Regions from separate parts of the Micrococcus sp. KT16 genome, predicted to be linked through region 2. Evidence: predicted binding sites of a transcription regulator. Region 2 holds the regulator's gene; the other holds the start of a gene.
What was found. The regulator HrcA, encoded in region 2, represses chaperone genes, less so after heat shock. The targets are predictions, from matches to a motif close to TTNGCACTCGNNNNNNNCGAGTGCNAA.
Positions count from the first base shown of each region.

Region 1 (11,493 bases), on a different contig from region 2:
CGGCCGCTCAGCCGGTGCGGCCGTCCAGCGACGCGCGGGTGCGGGCGGCGGCGTCCAGCACGACCGCGCGCAGCGGGGCCACCGCGTCATCCGTGTCCTCACCCGCGGCCGGCGGGCCGGCCAGGGCCTGCGCCTCCACGCGGCGCTGCCGGGCCGCGGCGCCGCCGTCGTCGATCATCGCCTGGACGCCGGCGAGCTCCGCCGCGCAGCCCAGCCGCTCGGCGACCGGGGTCAGTCGCTCGATCTCCGCCGGCAGGTGCTCCGCCAGCGGGACCTGGGTGCCCCGGGCGTCCACGATCACGGTGGCGTCCATGCCGTACCGGGCGGCGCGCCACTTGTTCTCCTGCACGTGCCACGGCGGCAGGACCTCGACCGTCTCACCGCGCTCCAGGCTCGCGGACAGGTCGTCCACGAGGCACTGCGTGTAGGCGGTCACGGCGGCGATCTCCTCGAGCGTGGCCAGGCCGTCGCACGCGCGCATCTCCACCGTGCCCAGGCGGGGCACGGCCCGCACGTCCCAGCGGCACTCGGTGACGTCCGCGATCATGCCCACCTGCTCCATCTGGGCCACGCAGCGCTCGAAGCCCTCCCACTCCTGGAACTGGAACGGCAGGCCGGCCGTGGGCAGCTGCTGGAACAGGAGGGTGCGCTGGGACTGGTAGCCCGTGTCCGTGCCCGCCCAGAAGGGGGAGGAGGCCGAGAGTGCGAGCAGGTGCGGCACGCGGTTGACCAGGCCGTTCACCACCGGCATGGCCTTGGAGACGTCGTCCAGGCCCACGTGCACGTGCACGCCGAAGATCAGCAGCTGCCGACCCCAGTACTGGGTGAGATCCAGCATGCGGTCGTAGCGCTCGCTGGGCGTCGAGGGCTGCGCGATCGCGTCCGCGAACGGGTGCGTGCCCTGACAGAACAGGGAGATGCCCCGCGCCGCCGCGGCGTCGGCCACGCGCGCGGCGATCCGGCCGAGGTCCGCCGTCGCGGCGTCCACGCGCTCGTGCACGCCCGTGACGAGCTCCACCGTGTTCTGCAGGAGCTCGCTGGTCATGTGCGGGTTCACGTCGTCCTCGGCGAGGCCCTCGGTCACATGCAGGGCGCGCAGCAGGTCCGGGGCCTCGGAACGCAGCTCACCGGACACGGCGTCCACGAGCGCGAGCTCCCACTCGATTCCGAGAGTGGACTGCGCGGAGTCGGCGAAGGGCAGAGTCATGTCGCCCATCCTAGAAGCCCCGGCCCGGTCTGTGCCCGGTGTCCACGCTCCGGATCTAGGGTGGGGCGCATGGCCCGTCCCCGCCCCGCCTCCCGCCCGCCGCGCCCCACGGCCGCCGCCTCGGAGGCGGACGCCACCGCCCTGGCCCCCGTCCTCGAGGCGGAGGGCCGCGCGCTCCTCGACTCCCTCGCCGGGTACCGCGAGGCCGACGCGCTCCAGGTCTCCTCCCGCCTGCGTGCGGCCGGGCATCCTCCGGAGCGCGTGGCCGCCGCGCTGACCCAGGCCGCGCTGCGGTCCCGGGCGGAGGCCCGCCTCGGGCCGGAGGCGCGCCGGATGCTGTTCACCCGCGACGGCCTGGAGCAGGCCACCCGCCCGCTGGTCGCGGGCCTGCACGCGGACCGGCTGGCGGCCGCGGGGGCCCGGTGCGTCGCCGACCTCGGCTGCGGTCTCGGCCTGGACGCGCGCGCCTTCGCCGACCGGGGCCTGGACGTCGTGGCGGTGGAGCGGGACGCCGTCGTCGCCGCGGCCGCCGAGGTGAACCTCGCCGGCCACCGCGGTGCGCGTGTGGTGCACGGCGACGCCGTGGCCTGGGCCCGCGCCCACGTGCCCGCCGAGGCGGACGCGGTGTGGCTGGACCCCGCCCGCCGTCAGGTCGGCGGGGGCGGGTCCGCGCGCGTGTTCGACCCCGAGGCGTTCTCCCCGCCCCTGAGCGTCGTGACGGACATCGCCGCGACGGGCGTCCCGGTCGGTGTCAAGCTCGGCCCGGGGCTTCCGCACGAGGCCGTGCCGGAGGGCGCCGAGGCCGAGTGGGTGAGCATCGACGGCGACGTCGTGGAGGCCGCCCTGTGGTTCAACGCGGCGGCCCGTCCCGGGGTGCGGCGGGCGGCGCGCGTCATGACCGTCCGGGGCGGGGAGACGACGACGGCGCAGCTCGTCTCCGGCGCGGACTTCGGCGACTCGCCCGAGGTCGAGGCCGTGGGGGAGGAGGGCATGGCGGGGCTCGTCGGCGCGGTCCTGCACGAGCCGGACGGCGCCGTCATCCGGGCCGGACTCGTGACGGACCTGGCCGCGTCCTGGCCCGTGCCGACGCGGCAGCTGGACCCCCACCTGGCCTACCTCGTCGCGCCCGAGCCCGTGCGGGACGGCCTGGCCCGCGCCCATCGGATCGAGGCGGTGCACGGCTTCCACCTGGCCTCCCTGCGGCGCTGGGCGAAGGAGACCGGGGTGGGCCGGCTGGACGTGAAGAAGCGGGGCATCCGCGAGACGCCCGAGGAGGTGCGTCGCGCCGTCCTCGGCGGGGCGAAGCCGGGCCGGCGTGGCGGGGCCGGACGGCACGCCACCCTCGTGCTGGCGCGCGTGGGTCGGTCGCGGTTCGCCCTCGAGGTGACGCCGTTGGACTGACGGGGCTCGAGGCCGCGGGCCCCGGGCGGCGGGAGCCGTCGAACCCCCGTTGGGGGATTACGGCACCCTCGTGTACGGTATTCGACTGAGGCAAGGCTCACCTCCACGGGAGCGCGCCCACCACCCCGACTGCTCATCCCGGGGCAGCCCCGCCGCCCAGAAGGAGAACCATGCCGCGTTCCGTCAGCGCCCCCCGCCTCGCCCGTCTCGCCCTGACCTCGGTGGCGGCCCTCGCCCTCGTCGGCTGCTCCGCCGGCGGCGCGGCCACGGGCTCGTCCTCCGCGAGCGCCTCCGGCGAGTCCTCGGCCTCCGCGAGCGCCGCCGGCGGCTCCTCGGCCGCCTCGGGCGGCATCGCGGCCGGGGTCACCGTCACCGACATGTCCGGCGCCGAGGTCACCCTGCCGGAGGAGGTCGACTCCGTCATCGCCACGGACAACCGCACCTTCCGCACCCTGGACGACTGGGGCGTCGAGCTGTCGGCCGCGCCGAAGCAGATCATGTACAAGGGCGAGGGCGGGCCCTCCTACCTCCAGGACGACTCGGTCGCCGACATCGGCAACCACCGGGAGCCGGACATGGAGCTGTTCGTCACGGCTGAGCCGGACGTCGTGTTCAACGGCCAGCGGTTCAACGAGCGCAAGGCGGAGATCGACGAGCTGACCGGCGACGCCGCCGTCGTGGACACGAACTTCGACGCCACGCAGACCCCCATGGACGAAGGCCTGAAGAAGCTGACCACCCTGCTGGGCGAGGCCACCGGCCACGAGGCCGATGCCGAGAAGCTCATCGCCGACTTCGACGCCGCCACCCAGCGCGCCAAGGACGCCTACGACCCCGAGCAGACCGTCATGGGCCTCATCGCCTCGGGCGGAGAGCTCTCGTACGTCGCGCCCAGCACCGGCCGCGCCATCGGCCCGTTCTTCGACATGCTGGACCTGACCCCGGCCCTCGAGCAGTCGGGCACCGACAACCACCAGGGCGACGACATCTCCGTCGAGGCCATCGCGAAGTCGAACCCGGACTGGCTGATCGTCATGGACCGCGACGCCGCCATCGGCGAGGAGAACGCCACCGCCGCCGAGCTGATCGAGCGCTCCGAGGCCCTCCAGGACGTGACCGCGGTCAAGGAGGGCAACATCGTGTACCTGCCCACCGACTTCTACGTCGCCGAGGACATCCAGAACCACACCACCGTCATGGAGGACCTCGCGAAGGCCTTCGAAGGCGCGCAGTGACTCTCGACGTGCGTCACCACGTCGCCGACGCCCCGCCCCGGCTCCAGGAGCCGGGGCGGGGCGACCGCGTGTGCTGGGTCCCGCCCGCCGTCCTGCGGCCCGAGCGCACCCGCTGGCAGCGCACCTGGCCGCTGCTGGTCGGCGTCCTGGTGACCGCGGCCCTCATCGTGGTCTCGCTGTTCGTGGGCGTGTACGACGTCGGCGCGGAGGGCGGACGCGAGATGTTCGCCATCACGCGCGTGCCGCGCACGGTCGCCCTCGTGCTGGCCGGCGCCTCGATGGCGATGTGCGGGCTGATCATGCAGCTCATGACGCAGAACCGCTTCGTGGAGCCCAGCACCACGGGCACCACCGAGTGGGCCGGCCTCGGCCTGCTGGTGACCATGGTGCTCGTGCCGGGGGCGGGCCTGGTGACCCGGATGGTCGGGGCCATCCTCTTCGCCTTCATCGGCACCCTCGTGTTCTTCCTCTTCCTGCGGCGCGTGCGCCTGCAGTCCTCCCTCATCGTGCCGATCGTGGGCATCATGCTCGGCGCCGTCGTGGGCGCCGCCTCGACGTTCCTCGCCCTCCAGACGGACATGCTGCAGCAGGTGGGCGCGTGGTTCGCCGGCTCGTTCACCTCCGTGGTCCGCGGCCGGTACGAGCTGCTCTTCCTCGTGCTGATCGTGTGCGTGGCGGTCTTCGTCATCGCCGACCGCTTCACCGTGGCCGGCCTCGGCAAGGACGTCGCGACGAACGTCGGCCTCAACTACGACGCCGTGATCCTCACCGGCGTGGCCATGGTGGCCGTGGCCACCGGCGTGGCCACCGTGGTGATCGGGGCCCTCCCGTTCCTGGGGCTCGTGGTCCCCAACCTCGTGTCCATGGTCCGCGGCGACAACCTGCGGACGAACCTGCCCTGGGTGGTCATGGTCGGCGTGTGGATCGTGATCGTCTGCGACCTGATCGGGCGCACCGTGATCGCCCCGTTCGAGGTGCCCATCTCGCTGATCCTGGGCCTCGTGGGCGCGAGCGTGTTCCTCGCCCTGCTGCTGAGGCAGGCCAAGCATGGCTGAGCCGCTCGCGACCGCCCCGGGTCGCATCCCCGCCCCGCCCGGCGGCGCCACCGCGGCCGGGCCCGTCGAGGCCGACGCACCGCGCCGGTCCGGCGCGTTCGTCACCGCCGCCGACCGCCGGAGGTATGCGGTCGTCGTCGCCGTGCTGGCCGCCGTCGCCGTGCTCTCCACCGCCGGGATCCTGCTGTGGGGCAACGAGGCCGAACCCGGTTCGCGCGCGTTCTGGATGATCGCGCGGATGCGCGTGGAGTCCCTGGGCGTGATCGGGATCGTGGCGCTGTGCCACTCCTTCGCGACCGTCACCTTCCACACGGTGACGGGCAACCGCATCATCACGCCCTCGATCATGGGGTTCGAGGCGCTCTACACCGCCGTGTCGACCGCCGCCGTGTACGTGCTCGGAGCCGCCGGCGTCGCGGTGCTGACCGGGGTGGGGCCGTTCCTCGCCCAGGCCGCGCTCATGGTGGCGCTCGCGACGGCCCTGTACTCGTGGCTGCTCTCCCGGCCCTACGGCAGCGTCCATCTGATGCTGCTCGTGGGCGTGGTGCTGGGCGGCGGGCTGGCCGCGCTGAGCACGTTCATGCAGCGACTGCTGGACCCGAACTCGTTCGACCTGCTGAGCGCGCGGCTCTTCGGCAACATCTCCAACGCCCGGACCGAGTACGTGGCGATCGCCGCGCCCATCGCCGTCGTCGTGTGCGCGCTGCTGTGGCTGCGCTCCCGCCGCCTGAACACGGTGGCGCTCGGCGCCGACGCCGCGACCAACCTGGGCCTGCACCACCGGCGCGAGCTCATGGTGACGCTGCTGCTGGTCTCCGTGCTGATGGCCATGACCACCGCGCTCGTGGGCCCGATGACGTTCCTCGGCTTCCTCGTGGCGACGCTGGCGTACAGCCTCGTCGACACCCACGACCACCGGTTCATCCTCCCGGTGGCCGCGCTGGCCGGGTACGCGGTGCTCACGAGCGCCTACTTCGTGCTGCGGCACGTGTTCTACGCGGGGGGTGCGGTCACGGTGGTCATCGAGCTGATCGGCGGCATCACCTTCCTGGTCGTCGTGATGAGAAAGGGACGTCTGTGATCGAGCTGCGCGGCGTGGTGAAGCGCCACAGCGACGAGGTGTGCATCGGACCCGTGGACCTGGACATCCAGGCCGGGGGAGTGACCGCGCTCGTGGGGCCCAACGGGGCGGGCAAGTCCACGCTGCTGACGATGATCGGCCGGCTGCAGGACGCCGACGCCGGGACGATCGCCGTGGGCGGGCACGACATCACCACGACGCCGTCCCGGAAGATCGCGCAGACCCTGTCCATCCTGCGGCAGGAGAACCACTTCGTGACGCGGCTGACCGTGCGGCAGCTCGTGGGGTTCGGGCGCTACCCGTACACGCGCGGCCGGCTGACCCTGGAGGACGAGCGGCACGTGTCCGACGCGATCGACTTCCTCAACCTCGGCCCGTTCGAGAACCGGTACCTCGACCAGCTCTCGGGCGGCCAGCGGCAGCGGGCGTACGTGGCGATGGTGCTGGCGCAGAACACCGAGTACGTGCTGCTGGACGAGCCGCTGAACAACCTGGACATGCAGCACTCGGTGCAGATGATGCAGCAGCTGCGCCGGGCCGCCGACGAGCTGGGCCGGACCGTGGTGATCGTGCTGCACGACATCAACTTCGCCGCCCACTACGCCGACCGGATCGTGGCGATGGGCGACGGCCAGGTGGTGGAGACCGGCACCCCGGCCGAGATCCTGCGCCCTGAGGTGCTGGAGCGGATCTTCAAGACCCCCTGCAGCGTGGTGGACGGACCGCACGGGCCGCTGGCCGTGTACTACTGAGCGGGGCGACGGTGAGGCCGGCCCGGGTCGGTCCGGGCGGGGGTCGGGTGCCCGGCCGACGCGAGCGTTCCGTGGGCAGAACCCGCCGGGTCTCGCCTTCCGGGGGCAGAACCCGCGTGTTTCCAGGTTCCGTGGGCAGAACCCGCGTGTTTCCAGGTTCCGTGGGCAGAAGCACCCGCGCTTCTGCCCACGGAACCCCTGCGCATGGACGGCAGGGCCATACGCGACGACGACGTCAGGCATCCCAGCCGTTCGAGACCTGTGCCCGTCGTCTGAGGACGGCCTCGATCACCCGCGCGTATCCCTCGCCGACGTCCCGGCCCGTGACGTGCAGGGTCATCTGCCCACGCTCCGCGTAGTACTGGTCTCGTCGGGCGTCCCGGGCGTGTTGCTCGGCACTCCGGTGCACCTCGCCGTCGTACTGGAGGACGAGCCGGCAGTCCTCGAACCACAGATCGGCCTCGGGGGCGTTCCGCCGCCCGGGGTCGAACACGTGCTGCAGCGTCGGCTCGCCCAGCCCTGCCTCGACGAGCGCCAGCCTCAGCCGGGTCTCCTGCGGCGAGTCGGCACCCACCCGTACGCGCTCGAGCGCCGCCGTCGCCCGCGGTCTTCCGACGAACCGCCCGAGCGGCCGCATCGCCTCGTGCAGCGCGGTGACCGTGGTGATGGGAGGCCGCCGGCCGCGCGGGGACCAGGGGTGACGGACCAGGTGGTCACCCGCCGACACGAGGGATGCCTCGTCCCAGGGGTGGCCGATCGAGCACAGATCGAGCCAGGTCCGTTCCGGCGTCGTCACCCGTAGCTCGAGCACGGAGGTGACGTGGCCGGCGGGCAGGGGTCTGCGGTGCTCCTTGACGCCGGGGATCCGCGCCCGTGCGGTGCCGCGGTGCAACGTGATCTCGACGGCGGCGCGTCGCGTGGCCCCGCCCGGGGGAAGCGGGAGGCCGTGGAGGTGCGCCGCCGTCTCGTGGGAGAGGACGGCGTCGGGACGGGACCGCAGGAGGGCGGTCAGCAGGTCGAGGCCGACCCCGTGGTGCGGCGGCGGGAGCCCAGCCGACTCCCAGGTGCGCAGCGGCATGTCACGGCGACGGTGGATGCCGCGGGCGAGGCGGAGGACGTCGGACCGCCGCACCCGGCTGGGCGGTAGACCGCGTTCGAGCACGTCGCGGGTGGTGAAGACGGGGACGAGGGGGAGGTCGGGAGCGAAGGGCATGGGTCGACCCTGACGCGGTCGGTCCGACGGCGGCCGGGCGGGCCGCGTGTCTGTGCACAACGGCGCGGGGTGGGCCGGCTGTGCAGGACTCGGCGACGGCCGGTTGTCCCGTCGGGACGACGTCGTCATGGCTCGGTGGGCAGAACTGCGAGGAGTTCCGCCCACGCAACATCCGTGGGCAGAAGAGAGGGCGCTTCTGCCCACGGAGATCGAAAACCTGCGGATGCTGCCCACGCGGTGGCGGGGGTGCGGTTTCTGCCCACGGAGGGTGGCGGGGGGCAGGGTGGGGAGTGGGGGAGGGACAGGATCCCGGCCGCAGTCGTGACCACTCCGTGTGCTCCTGGGCCCGGAACCCGCCCCGCCCGCCGCCGCCCCACGCCGCCCCACGGTGCCCCGCCGCCCCACCGCATCGTGCCACCGACCTCCGCCCTCGGCGGACGGCGGGGACACGGCTGGCACTCATGTTGAAGGAGTGCCAAAACCCGGAGTAGAATCGGGGCTGGCACCCGGGGGTACCAGGTGCCAATGCCCGAGGTGGACCGTCCGGCACCGCGACGACGGAGGGTCTGACGCCCGTGGCGCACCCGCAGACCACAGCATCAGCGGACCGGCGAGCCCGCCGGAGCCGCACGTCGACGAAGAAGGAGTGTGCAGCATGTCTGTCTCCATCAAGCCCCTCGAGGATCGCATCGTTGTCCGCCCCCTGGAGGCCGAGCAGACCACCGCGTCGGGCCTCGTGATCCCGGACACCGCCAAGGAGAAGCCGCAGGAGGGCCAGGTCGTGGCCGTGGGCCCGGGCCGGGTCGCCGAGAACGGCAACCGCGTGCCGGTCGACGTCGCCGAGGGTGACGTGGTGCTGTACTCCAAGTACGGCGGCACCGAGGTCAAGGTCGGCGGCGAGGAGTACCTGGTGCTCTCCGCCCGCGACGTGCTGGCCGTCGTCACCAAGTGACCCCGCCGCGATGGGCCCGGTGAGCGGCGCGCACCGCACCGGTGCGCGCGCCCCGGGCCCCTCGCGTCCCCGCACCCCCTGACTCCCTGAACGAAAGGAGCGTCCGTCATGGCCAAGCAGCTGGCTTTCAACGACGACGCACGCCGCGCCCTCCAGGCCGGCATCGACAAGCTCGCCGACACCGTCAAGGTCACCCTCGGCCCCAAGGGCCGCAACGTGGTGCTCGACAAGGCGTGGGGCGCCCCCACCATCACCAACGACGGCGTCACGATCGCCCGTGAGGTGGAGCTGGAGGACCCGTACGAGAACATGGGCGCCCAGCTCGCCAAGGAGGTCGCCACCAAGACCAACGACATCGCGGGCGACGGCACCACCACCGCCACCGTGCTGGCCCAGGCGCTCGTGAACGAGGGCATGCGCCAGGTCGCCGCCGGCGCCGCGCCGGGCGAGGTCAAGAAGGGCATCGAGGTGGCCGTGGCCGCCGTCGAGCGGCGCCTGCAGGAGAACGCCCGCCCGGTCGAGGGCCAGGAGGTGGCCCACGTGGCCGCCATCTCGGCCCAGAACGACGAGGTCGGCGAGCTGCTGGCCCGCGCGTTCGACACGGTCGGCACCGACGGCGTCATCACCATCGAGGAGTCCTCCACGACCTCCACCGAGCTGGACGTCACCGAGGGCATGCAGTTCGACAAGGGCTTCCTGTCCCCGTACATGGTCACCGACGCCGAGCGTCAGGAGGCCGTGCTCGAGGACGCCTACGTCCTGATCAACTCGGGCAAGATCTCCAACGTACAGGAGCTGCTGCCCCTGCTGGAGAAGGTCCTGCAGGCCAACAAGCCGCTGTTCGTGATCGCCGAGGACATCGAGGGCGAGGCCCTGTCCACCCTCGTGGTGAACAAGATCCGCGGCACCCTGAACGTCGTGGCCGTCAAGGCCCCGGGCTTCGGCGACCGCCGCAAGGCCATGATGCAGGACATCGCGATCCTCACCGGCGCCCAGGTCGTCTCCCCGGACCTCGGCATGAAGCTCGAGCAGGCCGACCTGGACGTGCTCGGCTCCGCCCGCCGCATCACCGTCACCAAGGACGAGACCACCATCGTCGACGGCGGCGGTGCGGCCGAGGACGTCGAGGCCCGGGTCGCCCAGATCAAGGCCGAGTCCGCCGCGACCGACTCCGACTGGGACCGCGAGAAGCTCCAGGAGCGCCTCGCCAAGCTCTCCGGCGGCATCGGCGTGATCCGCGTGGGCGCCGCCACCGAGGTGGAGCTCAAGGAGCGCAAGCACCGCATCGAGGACGCCGTGTCCTCGACCCGCGCCGCCCTCGAGGAGGGCATCGTGGCCGGCGGGGGCACCGCGCTCATCAACGCGCTGAGCGTGCTCGACACCGACGCCAACGTCCAGGCCCTGACCGGCGACGCCGCCGTGGGCGTGGACATCGTCCGCAAGGCCCTGAAGCAGCCGCTGCGCTGGATCGCCCAGAACGCGGGCGAGGACGGCTACGTGGTGGTCTCCAAGGTCGCCGAGCTGGAGCCGAACCACGGCTTCAACGCGAAGACCGGCGTCTACGGCGACCTGATCGCCGACGGCGTGATCGACCCGGTCAAGGTGACCCGCTCCGCGCTGGCCAACGCCGCCTCCATCGCGGCCCTCGTGCTGACCACCGAGACCCTCGTGGCGGACAAGCCCGCCGAGGAGGACGAGGCCGGCCACCAGCACTGACCCCTCCGTCGGCCCTGACGCGGCCGGCCGACGACGACGGCCCCTCGCCCGCCCGGGTGAGGGGCCGTCGTCGTGCGGGCGGGAGACGACCGCCGTCCGGCGCGCCCCCTATGGTGTCCCCATGGACACACCCACGCCGCCCCGTCCCACCGGGTCCCACACGACCCGGACCCCGGCCCGGCCACGGCTGCGCCGCTTCGTCCGCGAGTTCTCCTATCCGCACGGCATCCACCCGGCCCTCGTGCCGGGCGTGTCCGTGGAGGACCGCCGGGTGCGCTACGGCGTGGACCGGGTGATCCTCGCCGTCGTCGGCCTGCTGGTGGTCGGCTTCGTGGTGTGGGGCGTGCTGCAGCCGGACGCCGTGCTGGCCGTCTCGAGCGCGGCCCTCGACTGGGTGATGGTCCACGCCGGCTGGCTGTTCGCCCTGCTGGCCATCGGGATGGTGGTGTTCCTGCTGGCCCTGGCGTTCTCCCGGTACGGCGAGATCCCGCTGGGACTGGACGGGGAGAAGCCGGAGTACTCCACGGCGAGCTGGTCGGCCATGCTCTTCGCGGCCGGCATCGGCATCGGCATCATCTTCTTCGGCCCGTACGAGCCGCTGACCTACTACCTGGCCCCGCGCCCGGGGGCGTACGAGGCGGGGAGCGAGGAGGCGGTGACGGGCGCGCTGGCCCAGGCCGCGCTGCACTGGGGCGTGAACGCGTGGGCGATCTACGCGATCGTCGGTCTGTCGGTCGGCTACGTGTCCTACCGCCGGGGCCGGGTGCCGCTGATGAGCTCGATCATCGCGCCGCTGTTCGGCGACTCCCAGCGCAGCGACTCGGTCGGCGCGCGCCTGATCGACGGGCTCGCGATCATCGCCACACTGTTCGGCACGGCGG
Region 1 covers NZ_QNRG01000001.1:159,910-171,402, reverse strand. The annotation lists gene DE149_RS00745 (glutamate--cysteine ligase) at 8-1,207, opposite strand; gene DE149_RS00740 (SAM-dependent methyltransferase) at 1,277-2,608, shown strand; gene DE149_RS00735 (siderophore ABC transporter substrate-binding protein) at 2,779-3,843, shown strand; gene DE149_RS00730 (ABC transporter permease) at 3,840-4,898, shown strand; gene DE149_RS00725 (iron chelate uptake ABC transporter family permease subunit) at 4,891-5,979, shown strand; gene DE149_RS00720 (ABC transporter ATP-binding protein) at 5,976-6,731, shown strand; gene DE149_RS00715 (hypothetical protein) at 6,967-7,944, opposite strand; gene groES (co-chaperone GroES) at 8,600-8,896, shown strand; gene groL (chaperonin GroEL) at 9,005-10,612, shown strand; gene DE149_RS00700 (BCCT family transporter) at 10,734-11,493, shown strand, end outside.
Region 1: groES (co-chaperone GroES) is a predicted target of HrcA. The motif match lies at 8,397-8,423, and genes of this name have one in related genera.

Region 2 (8,484 bases):
CCTCGACGTGGTCGTACCCGAGCAGGTGGAGCATGCCGTGGGTGAGCAGCAGGAGCAGCTCGTCGTCACGGGAGTGCCCGCCGCGCGCCGCCTGCTCGGCGGCGACCTCGGGGCAGAGCACGACGTCGCCCAGCACGCCCTCGGCCGGCGCCTCGGGCGAGCCGGGGGTCAGCTCGTCCATGGGCAGGCTCATCACGTCGGTGGGCCCGGGCAGGTCCATCCACTCCTCGTGCAGCTCGGCCATGCGCGCGGCGTCCACGACGGTCACGGCCGTCTCGGCGCGCTCGTGGACGTGCAGGCGCGCGTACACGTGCCGGGCCATGCGCAGCAGCGCGTCCTCGGGGACCTCGATCCCCGACTCGTTCAGGATCTCAACGGCCACGGCGGGCCCCTCCTCGCTTCTGGGACCGCTCCGCGGGCCCGCGGGCGGCGTCGTAGGCGTCCACGATGGCGCTCACCAGCGAGTGCCGGACCACGTCGGAGGAGTCGAAGCGGACCATCTCCAGTCCCTCGATCCCCTCGAGCACCTCGACGGCTTGGGCCAGGCCGGACTGGGTGCCGCGCGGCAGGTCCACCTGCGAGGTGTCGCCCGTGACGACCATGCGCGCACCGAAGCCGAGGCGGGTCAGGAACATCTTCATCTGCTCGCCGGTGGTGTTCTGGGCCTCGTCGAGGATCACGAACGCGTCGTTCAGGGTGCGGCCGCGCATGTACGCCAGCGGGGCGACCTCGATGGTCCCGGCCTCCATCAGCCGCGGGATCGACTCGGGCTCGATCATGTCGTGCAGCGCGTCGTACAGGGGGCGCAGGTACGGGTCGATCTTCTCGGAGAGCCCGCCGGGCAGGAAGCCGAGCCGTTCGCCGGCCTCGACGGCCGGGCGGGTGAGGATGATCCGGTTGACCTCCTTGGCCTGCAGCGCCTGCACCGCCTTGGCCATCGCCAGGTAGGTCTTGCCGGTGCCGGCCGGGCCGATGCCGAAGACGACGGTGGAGCGGTCGATCGCCTCCACGTAGTCCTGCTGGTGCAGGGTCTTCGCGCGGATGCGGCGGCCCCGGCCCGAGAGGATCGAGTCCAGGTGCAGCTGACCCGCGCCGCGCCCGGTGGCGGCGTCGCGGACGTGGTGGACCACCTGGCCCATCACCTCGGGGGTGACGGCCTGGTCGCGGCGGGCGATCGAGCGCAGGTCCTCGACGACGCGCCGCACCGTGGCCACCTCGGCCACCGGCCCGGCCAGGTCCAGCCGCTGGTCGCGGACCGTGACGTCCACGGTGGGGAACACGCCGCCGAGGATCCGCAGCAGGGCGTCCTGCGGTCCGAGCGTGCGGACCATGAGGTCGGCGGACTCGAACGCCACCCCCTCGTGCGCGGTGGCGGGCGGGGTCGGGGTCGTGGGGGGCACGGTCACGATGGGGCGGATCACCTCGGGGTCGCGGGGGCGGGACATCCCGACCAGTCTAGGCGTCGGCGCGCCGTCCTGCCGGGGCTCACCAGCGGCCGAGCCGGTGCTGGAGCACGGCGAGGGCGGCGGGGCCGGCCGTGGAGGCGCGCAGCACGTGCGGGCCGAGCCGCACCGGCACGGCCCCCGCGGCCACGCAGGCCTCGAGCTCGGCCGGGCCGATCCCGCCCTCGGGGCCCACGACGACGGCGATCTCGACGGCCGCGGAGAGTCGCTCCGCCGGCACCGCGGACACCCCGTGCTCCGCGTCCTCGTGCAGTACGAGGACGAGCCGGCCGCCGTCGTCGTCCCAGGCCAGCCCGGCGACCGCCGTCCCGGAGACGTGGTCCCGGACCGCGGGCACCCGGGCGCGACGCGCCTGCTTGGCGGCCGCGCGGGCCGTGTCCGCCCACTTCCGGCGGGCCTTGGCGGCCTTGGGGCCCTTCCAGCGGACGATCGAGCGCTCCGCCTCCCAGGGCACCACGGCGTCCACGCCGAGCTCGACGGCGGCCTGGACCGCCATGAGGTCCCGGTCGCCCTTGGCGAGGGCCTGGACGAGCACGAGCGCCGGGGTGGGCGCCGGCTCCTCCGCCACCGCGTCCAGCCGCACGGACACCGCGTCCGGGGCGGCCGCGAGCACGGTGCCGTGGCCGAGCGTGCCCGACCCGTCGGCCAGGAGCACGGCCTCCCCGGGGGCCAGGCGCATGGCCGCGGCGGCGTGCCGGGCCTCGGCGCCGTCGAAGACGACCTCCGCGCCCGCGCTCGCGCCGGCCAGGGCGCCCGGCTCGAGGTGGAACAGGGGGGCGGTCACAGGTTCCTCAGGTTCTCCCGCAGCCGGGCGAACATGCCCTTGGCCTGGGGTGCGCCGTGCACGACCTCCTCGCCGCGCACCTCGGCCAGGCGCTCCAGGAGCTGGCGCTGCTCGTCGTCCAGGTCGGTGGGCGTGGTGACCACCACGTCCACCTTGAGGTCGCCACGGCCCTGCCCGCGCAGGCGACCGACGCCCAGGCCGTGGAGGACCTCGACGTGGCCGGACTGCACGCCCGGGTCCAGGCTGAGGGACTGCTTGCCGTCCAGGGTGTCCAGCGTGACGGTGGTGCCCAGGGCCGCGGCGGCCATGGGGACGGTCACGGTGGTGGCCAGGTGGTCGCCCTCGCGGCGGAAGGTCTCGTCCGGGCGGACCGCGATCTCCACGTAGAGGTCGCCGTTCGGGCCGCCGCCCGGGCCGGCCTCGCCGCGGCCGGCGAGGTGGATGCGGGTGCCGTCGTCCACGCCCGCGGGGATGCGCAGGGTCAGCGGCGTCCGGGTGCGGACGCGGCCCTGCCCGTCGCACTCGTGGCAGGGCGTCGGGATGACGGTGCCGAACCCCTGGCAGGCGGGGCAGGCCTCGGTGGCCATGACGGTGCCCAGCAGCGACCGCACGGGGCGCTGGATCATGCCGTGGCCATGGCAGGTCTGGCAGGTCTCCGGCTGGGTGCCGGGCTCGCAGCACGAGCCCTCGCACCGATCGCAGCGCACGGCCGTGTCCAGCTCGATCGTCTGCTCGCCGCCGAAGACGGCGTCGCGCAGGTCGATCCGCGCGGTCACCAGGGCGTCCTGGCCGCGGCGGGCGCGGCTGGCGGGGCCGCCGCGGCCGCCCTGGCCGGCGGCGTTCATGAAGGTCTCGAAGATGTCGGCGAAGCCCCCGAAGCCGCCCGCCCCGCCGAAGCCGCCCGGGAAGCCGGCCTGGCCGTTCTCGTTGCCCGTCGTGTCGTAGGCCCGGCGCCGGCCCTCGTCCGAGAGCACCTCGTAGGCGTGGGAGATGCGCTTGAACTGCTCGGCCGCCTCCGGGTCGGGGTTGACGTCCGGGTGGTGGGTGCGCGCGAGCTTGCGGTAGGCGCGGCGGATCTCCTCGGTGCTGGCGTCACGGCTGACGCCGAGCGTCTCGTAGTGGTCGGTCACGGTGGGGATTCCTCTCGGGGAGAGCGGGACGTGGGGCGATGCGGGACGGGGCCCGCCAGGACGCGTGGAGGCGCGTCAGGTGGTCAGGATGCGGGAGAGATAGCGGGCGATCGCCCGGACGGCGGCCATGGTGCCCGGGTAGTCCATCCGGGTCGGACCGATGACGCCGACCTTCGCCACGGCGCCGGGGCCGTAGGCGGCCGCGACCACCGAGGTGTCCGCGAGCGATCCGGCGTTCTCGGAGCCGATCCGCACGGACACCCCGTGGGCGTCCTGCTCCATCTCCGTGAGCAGGCGCAGCAGCACCACCTGCTCCTCAAGCGCCTCCAGGATCGGCCCGATGGACGCGCCGAAGTCCCCCGGGGAGCGGGCCAGGTTGGCGGTGCCGGCCAGGACGATGCGGTCCTGCCGGCCGGCCTCGAGCAGGTCGTGGACGGCCGCGGCCACGAGGGCGGCGGACTGCCGGTGCTCCGGGCGGACCCGGGTGACGACGTCGTCCACCACGGTGGCCGCCTGCACCGGACCGAGCCCCAGCAGGGCGTCCAGCAGGAGGCCGCGGAGCACGGACAGCTCCGCCTCGTCGACCGGACGGTCCAGCACGGCGTGCCGCTGGTCCACCCGCCCCGTGGACAGGATGAGGACCACGAGCACGCGCGTGGGCGCGAGGGAGACCAGTTCGAGGTGGCGGATCGTGGAGCCGTCCTCGTGGGGGAACTGCGCGACGGCGACCTGCTGGGTCAGCTGGGCCAGGAGGCGCACCGTGGACTCCATCATGTGCTCGGTGTCCGTCTCCGGGTCCAGCAGGGTCCGCACGGCCCGGCGCTCGGCGGGGGACAGCGGCTTCACCTCGGAGAGGCGGTCGACGAACACGCGGTAGCCCTTGTCCGTGGGGACGCGCCCGGCGGAGGTGTGCGGGGCCACGATGAGGCCCTCCTCCTCGAGCGCAGCCATGTCGTTGCGCACGGTCGCGGAGGACACGCCCAGGGCGTGCCGTTCCACGAGCGCCTTGGAGCCCACGGGCTCGCGCAGCGCCACGTAGTCCTCCACGATCGCCTGGAGCACCTGCAGGCGGCGGGGCTGCTCCGACATCTCGGTCCTCCTCTGGTCCGTCGGGATCCGGGGCGACCCCGGAGGTGCCCCTGGCTGGCACTCCGGCGGGTCAAGTGCCAATGCTACCGTCCGACCCGGGGGACGACCCGACCGGCCCGCACGGCTTCGCTCACGGTGATCGCCCGCCCCCGTTGCTACCGTGCTCTCCCATGGACTGGAGCAGCTGGGGCCCCGCGGGCCACGACGACCTGACGCGCCGCCCCGCCCGGACCGTCCCCGATGTGCCCGCCACCCCCGGCACGGTGGTCGAGGACGTGGCCTCCGGGTTCACCGGGGCCGTGAGCGGCATCGAGCGCTCCGGCGGCGTGCACGTGGTGGTCCTGGAGGACCGCCGCGGCGTGCGCCGCGGCTTCCCCCTCGGCGGCGGCTTCTGGATCGACGGCGAGCCCGTGACCCTGGTCCCCCCGACCGCCGCGGCCCCGGCGGCGCCGGCCCGCACCGCCTCCGGCTCGCGACGGGTCGAGGGGGCGCGGGCCCGCACTGCCCGCGCCTCTCGCATCTGGGTGGAGGGCGTGCACGACGCCGAGCTGGTGGAGAAGGTGTGGGGCGAGGACCTGCGCCTCGAGGGCATCGTCGTGGAGCCCCTGCACGGCGTGGACGACCTCGCCGGGGCGATCCGTGCGTTCGCCCCCGGTCCGCGGCGCCGGCTCGGGATCCTCGTGGACCATCTCGTCACCGGGTCCAAGGAGGAGCGCCTCGCGGCCGAGGCCATGCGCGTGCCGGGGGCCGCGGGCAACGTGCTCATCCTCGGTCACCCCTACGTGGACGTCTGGCAGGTCATCAAGCCCTCCGTCTTCGGCATCCCCGCGTGGCCCGTCGTGCCGAAGGGGCAGGACTGGAAGACGGGGATCCTGCGGGGACTGGGCTGGCCGCACGGGAGCAAGGAGGCCACGGGGCTGGGGTGGAAGCGGCTGCTCTCCCACGTCACCACGTACGCGGACCTCGAGCCGTCCCTGCTGGGCCGCGTGGAGGAGCTCATCGACTTCCTCACCGCCGCACCCGAGCACTGATCTCGGCGCGGCCCCCGCCCGCCCGCGCTATGCTGGCCCATGCCCTGCGCCCGGTCCCCGGCGCGCGGGTCCCGCGATCCAGGAGGAGCCCCTCGTGAACACCCGCGCGCAGCCCGACGCCGGCCGCACCGGCCACGGCCCGCCCGCCTGGCTCGTCTCGGCCGGCGGCCGCGGCGCCCCGCTCACGGCGAAGCAGGACCGTGACCGCGCGGCGCTGGCCCATCTCAGTCTGGCGTTCGGCGTGCTCGGCCCGCTGGTCGTGTGGCTGCTCTATCGCGACCGCGGCCCGTTCACCTCGCAGGAGTCGCGGGAGGCCCTGAACTTCTCCGGGCCGCCCACGCTCATCACGCTCCTGTTCTTCTTCCTGTCCCTGTTGCCGGTGGTCGGCCCGATCTTCGCGATCCTCGGCGCGCTCACGTGGGCCGCCATGGCGGTCTACGGCGTGATGGGCGCCTCGCACGTGTCCAAGGGCCGTCCGTTCCGGTACCCGTTCAACCTGCGCATCCTGCGCTGACCCGGGGTCGGCCGGTCAGAAGCCGGCCAGCGCCCGGACGATCGCGTCGTTGCGCAGCCGCCCCTCGAGCGTCGGGATGATGCGCCCGTCGACGGCGGCGCGCCCGTCCAGCAGGCCCGCGGCGATGAGTTCGGCGATCGCCCCGCGGATCCGCGCGGCCTCCCCCGGCGTCTCCGAGACGAGCTCCGCGGTCGGGAGCCCGCCCACCGTGCGCACCGCGAGCATGATGCGCTCGAGGCGCCGCGCGTCGGCGTCGGGCCGCTCGCGGCCGACGGCGGGGGTGACCCCCGTGGCCAGCCGCTGCGCGTAGGCGGCGGGGTGCTTGGCGTTCCAGAACCGGACGCCGGCGAGGTGCGAGTGCGCGCCCGGGCCGATCCCCCACCAGTCCTGGTCCTCCCAGTACGCCACGTTGTGCCGCGCGCGGTGGACCCCGGACCCCCGCGGATCCCGCGCCCAGTTGGACACCTCGTACCAGCGGTAGCCGGCGGCGCTGAGCAGCTCCTCGGCGAGCAGGTACTTGTCCGCCTGGTCGTCGGGGTCCACGTCCGCCACCTCGCCGCGGGCCACCTGGGCCCCGAGCTTGGTGCCCTCCTCCACGATCAGCGAGTACGCGCTCACGTGGTCCGGGGCCAGGACGACTGCGGCCTCGAGCGTGGCCCGCCAGTCGGCGAGGGACTCCCCCGCGGTCCCGTAGATCAGGTCCAGGGACACCTCCAGGCCGGCCTCGCGGGCCGCGGCGACGGCGGCGGGGACGGACTCGGGCCGATGGGTGCGCTCGAGCGTGGCGAGCACGTGCGGCATCGCGGACTGCATGCCCAGGGAGAGGCGGGTGAAGCCGCCGGCCGCGAGCTGGCGGGCGTACTCCGGGGTGATCGTGTCCGGGTTGGCCTCGGTGGTCACCTCCGCGCCGGGCGCGATCCCGAACCGGTCCACCGCCGCCTGGAGGATGCGCACGAGGTCCGCGGCCGGCAGGAGCGTGGGCGTGCCGCCGCCGAAGAACACCGTGTGCAGCGGGCGGGCGGGCACGTCCGAGGACGCGAGCACGTCCGCGGCGAAGTCCAGCTCCGCGACCGCCGACTCCCAGTAGTCGCCGCGACCCGCGCCGGGGCCAAAGTCGACGGCCGTGTACGTGTTGAAGTCGCAGTAGCCGCAGCGCACCGTGCAGAACGGCACGTGGACGTACAGGCTGAAGGTGCGCGCCGCGCCGTCGCGGGCGGCCGCGCGCACCCGCTGCCCGACGTCGGCCGGCAGCCGGCCGTCGTCGGGGACGGGCTCGCCGAGGGGCAGGGCGGGCACTTACTTCTTCGCGGCCTGGTCGGCGCCGGCGCCGTCCGAGGATAGGGCGGCGATGAAGGCCTCCTGCGGGACCTCGACCCGGCCGACCATCTTCATGCGCTTCTTGCCCTCCTTCTGCTTCTCGAGCAGCTTGCGCTTGCGGGAGATGTCTCCGCCGTAGCACTTGGAGAGCACGTCCTTGCGGATCGCGCGGATGTTCTCGCGGGCGATGATGCGCGAGCCGATGGCGGCCTGGATCGGCACCTCGTACTGCTGGCGCGGGATCAGCTCCTTGAGCTTGCCCGTCATCATCACGCCGTACGCGTAGGCGTTGTCCCTGTGGGTGATGGAGGAGAACGCGTCCACCTGTTCGCCCTGGAGCAGGATGTCCACCTTGACGAGGTCGGCGACCTGGTCGCCGTCGGCCTTCCAGTCCAGCGAGGCGTACCCCTTGGTGCGGGACTTGAGCTGGTCGAAGAAGTCGAACACGATCTCGGCCAGGGGGATCCAGTAGCGGATCTCCACGCGTTCCTCGGAGAGGTAGTCCATGCCCTTGAGGTTGCCGCGCTTGGCCTGGCACAGCTCCATGACGGCGCCGATGAACTCCGCCGGCACGATGATCGTGGCCGAGGCCATGGGCTCGCGCACCTCGAGGATCTTGCCCTCGGGGAACTCGGAGGGGTTGGTCACGGTGACGACCTCACGGTCCTCCCGGGTGACCTCGTAGACCACGTTGGGCGCGGTGGAGATGAGATCGAGGTCGAACTCGCGCTCGAGGCGCTCGCGCACGATCTCCAGATGCAGCAGACCGAGGAAGCCGACGCGGAAGCCGAAGCCCAGCGCGACCGAGGTCTCCGGCTCGTAGACGAGCGCGGCGTCGTTGAGCTTGAGCTTGTCCAGGGCGTCACGCAGCACGGGATAGTCCGAGCCGTCGATGGGATACAGGCCCGAGAACACCATGGGCTTGGGGTCCTCGTAGCCACCCAGGGACTGCTCCGCCGGGTGGGCGTGGTTGGTGACCGTGTCGCCCACCTTGGACTGACGCACGTCCTTCACGCCGGTGATGAGGTAGCCCACCTCGCCCGCGGCCAGACCGTTCGTGGGCACGGGCTCCGGGGAGGAGACGCCGATCTCGAGGAGCTCGTAGGTGGTGCCCGTGGACATCATGCGGACCTTCTCCCGCGGGGAGAGCCGGCCG
Region 2 covers NZ_QNRG01000006.1:15,046-23,529, forward strand. The annotation lists gene ybeY (rRNA maturation RNase YbeY) at 1-382, opposite strand, end outside; gene DE149_RS06730 (PhoH family protein) at 372-1,445, opposite strand; gene DE149_RS06735 (16S rRNA (uracil(1498)-N(3))-methyltransferase) at 1,486-2,247, opposite strand; gene dnaJ (molecular chaperone DnaJ) at 2,244-3,377, opposite strand; gene hrcA (heat-inducible transcriptional repressor HrcA) at 3,453-4,466, opposite strand; gene DE149_RS06750 (DUF3097 family protein) at 4,637-5,497, shown strand; gene DE149_RS06755 (DUF4870 domain-containing protein) at 5,592-6,011, shown strand; gene hemW (radical SAM family heme chaperone HemW) at 6,027-7,307, opposite strand; gene lepA (translation elongation factor 4) at 7,308-8,484, opposite strand, start outside.